Linked DNA regions of Alloalcanivorax dieselolei B5. The protein of the gene in region 2 binds, or shares a complex with, the protein of the main gene of each other region. Links are inferred from orthologs where the notes say so. Each region holds a gene or a part of one and is shown on either strand. Other genes may lie near its edges.

Region 1 (2,878 bases), 870 kb from region 2 along the record:
CTGTTGGGCTCCGGCACTATTTTGCGCGAAGTGGAAGCCGCGGCGGAACTGCTGCACCAGGACTTTGGTGTCAGCGCTGACGTGTGGAGTGTTACCAGCTTCAATGAGCTGCGCCGGGAAGGCATCCGTGCCGACCGTGATCGCATGCTGGCACCGGAACGCGACAAGCACGAACCGACCTGGGTGGAGCGCTGTCTGGCGGACCGCGCCGGCCCGGTGATCGCCTCCACCGACTACATCCGGGCTTACGCGGATCAGATCCGGCCCTGGGTCAAGGCGCCTTATCGGGTGCTGGGCACCGACGGCTTCGGCCGCAGTGATTCCCGTGCGCAACTGCGCCACTTCTTCGAGGTGGACCGCTACTTCGTGGTGCTGGCGGCATTGACCGCGCTGCGTGACGAAGGCGAGGTCGACGCCGACGTGGTGCAAAAAGCGATGGAAAAATACCGAATCGATCCGGCCAAACCCTATCCGGTGACCCACTAATGATTTTCCACTCTTCTTCCACAAGAAGGAGCAAAGCGTGAGCAAGGAAACTATTCGAGTCCCCGATGTCGGCAGCAGCGATCCTGTTGATGTCATCGAGGTGACGGTGAAAGAGGGCGATACCATTGCCCCGGAAGACACCATCGTGGTGTTGGAATCGGACAAGGCGACGGTGGAAGTGCCGGCGCCAAAAGGCGGCAAAGTGCTGGGTCTGCTGGTCAAGCAGGGTGACAAGGTCAAGGAAGGCGACCCGCTGCTGGAACTGGAGGCGGAGGCCGGTGACGACGACGCCGGACAAGCGGCCGGGGAGGAACAAGCTGACCGGAATGGTGCTGAGGAAGCCGAGCCGGAACAGGAGAGCAAAAGCACGGACGAAGGCGCTGACAGCGAGGATGATGAACAGGAAGCGCCCCAGGGAGGTGGCAGCCAGACCGTGACGGTGCCCGATCTTGGGGATATCGAAGGCGCTGAGATCATCGAGATCTCGGTCCAGGACGGGGATCAGGTGGAGGCCGAGCAAACCCTGGTGGTGCTGGAGTCCGACAAGGCGTCCCTGGACATTCCCTCGCCGGCGGCGGGTACCGTGGCCCGATTGCGGGTCAAGGTGGGTGACAAAGTCGGCACCGGTGATCAACTGATGGATCTGGAAGGGGCCGCCGGCGGCGCCGTGGCGAAGAAAACGTCCGGCGACGACGGTAAAACGGCGGCGAAAGCCGACGGTGACAAGGCCGCGGCCAAAGCGGAAGCCGCTTCAGCGCAAAGTGCCGGTCAGACACAAAAACCGGCCGACCCGACGCCGGCCCGACAGGAGAGCAGCGCCGCTTCCGCGTCCTCAGGTCAGCCGTCCGCCCAGGTCCATGCCGGCCCGGCGGTACGCAAGCTGGCCCGCGACACCGGTGTGGATCTGGCACGGGTCAAAGGGTCCGGTCCCAAGGATCGGATTCTCAAGGAAGATGTCCACGCCTATCTGAAAAGCCGTATGGAAGCGCCGGCCGGGGCGGGCACGGCGGCGCCGGTGGACGATTTGCCGGACATCGATTTCAGCGAATTCGGACCGGTGGAGCGGGTGGAACTGAACAAACTGCGCAAGGTGGCGGCCCGCAACCTGCACCGCAGTTGGATCACCATTCCGCACGTTACCCAGTTCGACGAAGCCGATATCACCGACCTGGAAGCGTTCCGCAAGAGCCAGAACAAGCTGCTGGAGAAGGAAGGCGTCAAGCTCACCATGCTGGCTTTCCTGGTGAAAGCCTGTGCCAATGCGCTGCGCGCTTTCCCGCGTTTCAACAGTTCCCTGGAGAAAGGCGGTGAAGCCTTGATTCAGAAGGACTATGTGCACATTGGCATCGCCGTGGATACCCCCAATGGTCTGGTGGTGCCGGTATTGCGTGACGCCGACAAGAAAGGGCTCAAGGAGATTGCTCTGGAAATGTCGGAACTGGCGGCCAAGGCGCGGGATCGCAAGCTGACACCGGCGGACATGAAGGGCGCCTGCTTCAGCATCTCGTCCCTGGGCGGTATCGGCGGGACCGCCTTCACGCCGATCGTCAACTGGCCGGAGGTGGCGATTCTCGGCGTCAGCCGCTCCGACACCAAACCGGTGTGGGATGGCCAGGCGTTCCAGCCCAGGCTGACGCTGCCGTTGTCACTGTCCTACGATCATCGGGTGATCGACGGCGCTGACGCGGCGCGCTTTACCACCTACCTGAGCAGTCTGCTGGGGGATTTGCGTAGAGTGTTGCTGTAGTAAAAGAAAGATCGCGGCTGTCTCACCCTCTCCCCTCAAGGGAGAGGGGAGACAGACCTTTCTAATCGGTTCCCTCTCCCTTGAGGGGAGAGGGACAGGGAGAGGGTGAAACTTTCTATTCCGCGTTTTTCCGCTCCAGACGCTGCTGCATCCGTTCCATGCGCTCCTTCATCTTTTCCTTGCGCTCTTCCTGCAGTGCCTGCGCTTTGTCCCGCTGTTCCGCGGTCAACACCGCGTCCACTCGCTCGCGGGTTTCATCGTGCAGTGTTTTCATTTTCTCGTGCTGTTCCTCGAAGATCGACTCGATCTCGGTACGTTGAGCGTCGGTCAGCTCCAGGGTTTCCGCCATGCGGTCCATGCGCTGTTCGGGATCGAACTTCATCTTCGGGCCGTGGCCCATGCCGGGGCCGGCGAAGGCGGTGGTGGTGACCAGGGTGAGGGCGATCAGCAGTGCTTTCTTCATGGTGCTTTCTCCGTTGAACTTCGATGTACCCAGTGTCGGAGAAGAATGTGCAGAGAGCGTGCAGGAACCGTGGAACAACCCGCGCTTATTCGTCTTCATCGGTATCGTCTTCGGGCCGGGTCTGAAGACGGTAACCCACACCGTAGACGCTGCCGATCCAGTCATGGTCACCGGGCAGCCCT
Region 2 (3,149 bases):
GCCGATGTTGCCTTCCAGGGCCACGTAGTTGAGTTCCCACTCGGCGGCGCGACGCTCACGCTCGTCTTCCTGGGAAGGATCTTCCAGCGCCTTGATGTCCGGGTGGCGGAACAGCGCGCTGCCGTCCACGTTGATCTTGGCGTCCAGGCAGTGCAGATCACCCTGCTCGGTGACCACCAGCGGGTTGACCTCGATCAGCGCCAGGTCCTTGTCGTCGAACAGTTTGGCCAGGCCGGTGAAGATCTTGGCGAACTGGTTGACCTGCTTGCCTTCCAGACCCAGCTGGAACGCGATTTGACGGGCCTGATACGGCTGCGCGCCGACCAGCGGATCCACTTCCGCCTTGAGGATTTTCTCGGGGGTTTCCTCGGCGACTTTCTCGATTTCCACGCCGCCCTCGGTGGACGCCATGAACACCACCCGGCGGGTGGCGCGATCCAGTACCGCGCTCAGGTACAGTTCCCGGGCGATGTCGGTGCAGGTTTCCACCAGAATTTTGGAAACCGGCTGACCGTGCTCGTCGGTCTGGAAGGTGACCAGACGCTGGCCCAGCCATTTTTTGGCGAATTCAGCCGCTTCTTCCGCGCTGTCCACCAATTTCACACCACCGGCCTTACCACGGCCGCCGGCGTGTACCTGGGCCTTGACGACCCATTTGTCACCACCAATTTCCTTCGTTTTGGCGGCTACCTCTTCGGGGGTGTCGCAGGCGAAGCCTTTGGAAACCGGCAGGCCGTAATCAGCAAACAGCTGTTTCGACTGATACTCGTGGAGGTTCATGCCATTAATTCCGTCGTTGATGAAAGATCAAAAGGCGGGACGGCGTGGCACGCCAACAACCGACCAAGTTCCGCGTTTGCGCCGACGGCTCCCGCGGGAGCGCGGCGGTGCAAACACACTAAGTCCGGTATCGGCCAGCGCGGCACGCCGGGGCCCGACTCTTATTTCTTGCGGCGCCGTTGCGCCACGTGGATGGCCTTGTAATCCGTGGCCAGAGCCGCCTCGTGCACGGTCTCGGACAGGCTCGGGTGACCGAACACCATCAATTGCAGGTCCTCGATGCTGGCGCCGAATTCCAGGGAAATAACGCCCTGTTGCACCAGTTCGGAAGCCTGGGGACCAAGCACGTGCATGCCCAGAACGCGGTCGCTTTTCTCGTCCACCACGAACTTCACCATACCGGCGGATTCACCGGCGGCCAGAGCACGCCCATTGGCGGCGAAGGGAACTGCCCCGGTTTTGTAGGGCTCCCCGGATTCCTTCACTTCTTCCTCGGTTTTACCTACCCACGCCACTTCCGGGTGGGTATAAATCACCCCGGGGACGGCGTCGTAGTTGACCTGGGTATGCTCACCCGCGATCACCTCCGCCACCATGACCCCTTCTTCAATGGCCTTGTGGGCCAGGGCCGGACCGCGCACCAGATCACCGATGGCGTACACACCGGGGACGTCGGTACGGCACTGGTTATCCACGTAAATGAAGTTACGCTCATCCAGGGTCACACCGGCGTCCTGGCTGAGCAGGCCTTCGGTATAGGGGCGGCGGCCAACGGCCACAATCAAACGATCGAAAGTTTCTTCGTGTTCGCCGTCACCATCGGTATAGGTAACGCGAACGGAATTTTTGTTTTTCTTACTGCCAGTGACCCGGGCACCGAGGTGAATGTCCAGGCCCTGCTTGGTGAACTGCTTCATCGCTTCCTTGGCGATTTGCTGATCCACCGCCGGCAGGAAGGTGTCCACGGCTTCCAGCACGGTCACCTGGCTGCCCAGGCGCGCCCACACGCTGCCCAGTTCCAGGCCGATCACGCCGGCGCCGATCACGCCCAGTTTCTTGGGCACGCTGGTGAATTCCAAAGCACCGGTGGAGTCGACGATGATCTGCTGGTCCACTTCCGCCACCGGGATATCGATCGGTACGGAACCGGCGGCCAGGACCACGTTTTCCGCTTCCAGGGTCTGCTCGTCGCCTTCCAGCGGCTTGAACACCACCTGCTTGTTGGCTTTGAGCTGGCCGGTACCTTGCAGCCAATCCACTTTGTTGGCCTTGAACAACTGGGCGACACCGCCGGTCAGTTGCAGCACGACCTTGTCCTTGCGCTGCAGCATGGTGTCCAGATCCAGGTTCAGTTTGCCAACCCCGATACCGTGATCGGCGAAGGCTTCCTCGGCTTCATGGTATTTCCAGGAAGAGTCCAGCAGCGCCTTGGAGGGGATACATCCCACGTTCAGGCAGGTGCCGCCGAGAGCCGGGTCGCCCTGCTTGTTGATGCGCTTCTCGATGCAGGCGGTCTTGTAACCCAATTGCGCGGCGCGAATCGCGGCGACATAGCCACCAGGCCCGCCACCGATGACGATGACATCGTATTTCTCTGACATAACCAGTCCCTATATGCGTCGGGGCCACCGGCGCGGGGCGCGGGGCCCCGGGCCGGCGCCGGGAATCAGATGTCCAGCAGCAGCCGTGCCGGATCCTCGATGAAGTTCTTCACGGCGACCAGGAATTGCACCGCTTCCTTGCCGTCGATGATCCGGTGGTCATAGGACAACGCCAGATACATCATCGGCAGAATCTTCACTTCGCCATCCACCGCCATCGGTCTTTCCTGGATCTTGTGCATACCCAGGATGGCGGTTTGCGGCGGGTTGAGGATCGGCGTGGACAGCAGCGAGCCGAAGACACCGCCGTTGGAGATGGTGAAGGTACCGCCGGTCATGTCCTCGATGGACAGCTTGCCGTCCCGGGCCTTGGTACCGAACTCGATGATCTGGGATTCGATTTCGGCCAGCCCTTTCTGGTCGGCGTCGCGCATTACCGGCACCACCAGACCACGATCGGAAGACACCGCCATGCCCACGTCGTAGTAACCGTGGTAGACGATGTCGTCACCGTCGATGGACGCATTCACCGCCGGGAAGCGTTTCAGCGCTTCCACGCAGGCGCGGGTGAAGAAGCTCATGAAGCCCAGGCGCACGCCGTGGGACTTCTCGAACTCGCTTTGATAGTGCTTGCGCATGTCCATGATCGGTTTCATGTTGACCTCGTTGAAGGTGGTCAACATGGCCGCGTCCTGCTGCGCCGCCACCAGCCGTTCGGCGATGCGCTTGCGCAGGCGGGTCATCGGTACGCGGCGTTCCTCGCGCTCG

What was found.
Region 1: the proteins of lpdA (region 2) and aceF are in contact, whole or in part, in a crystal structure (PDB 1EBD), measured with the Geobacillus stearothermophilus proteins. The link is inferred for Alloalcanivorax dieselolei B5 from one-to-one orthologs. Residues at the interface, in WP_049624544.1 of Geobacillus stearothermophilus: Pro340, Ser341, Asp344, Tyr345, Arg403, Asp406, Val408, Glu431, Ala432, Gly433, Asp438; in WP_033016211.1 of Geobacillus stearothermophilus: Ile130, Ala131, Met132, Pro133, Arg136, Arg140, Glu141, Asn155, Arg157.

Annotation. Positions count from the first base shown.
Region 1 is NC_018691.1:3,846,696-3,849,573, reverse strand. It holds aceF (dihydrolipoyllysine-residue acetyltransferase), read left to right. Parts: upstream 1-523; coding sequence 524-2,233; downstream 2,234-2,878. Other genes in the region: B5T_RS17090 (response regulator), read right to left, coding at 2,782-2,878; B5T_RS17095 (Spy/CpxP family protein refolding chaperone), read right to left, coding at 2,349-2,696; aceE (pyruvate dehydrogenase (acetyl-transferring), homodimeric type), read left to right, coding at 1-486.
Region 2 is NC_018691.1:2,976,407-2,979,555, forward strand. What follows is about bases 162-3,051. They hold lpdA (dihydrolipoyl dehydrogenase), read right to left. Parts: upstream 2,382-3,051; coding sequence 942-2,381; downstream 162-941. Other genes in these bases: sucC (ADP-forming succinate--CoA ligase subunit beta), read right to left, coding at 162-780; odhB (2-oxoglutarate dehydrogenase complex dihydrolipoyllysine-residue succinyltransferase), read right to left, coding at 2,447-3,051. In the rest of the region: more of sucC, read right to left, coding at 1-161; more of odhB, read right to left, coding at 3,052-3,149. UniProt on the Escherichia coli protein: Lipoamide dehydrogenase is a component of the glycine cleavage system as well as of the alpha-ketoacid dehydrogenase complexes.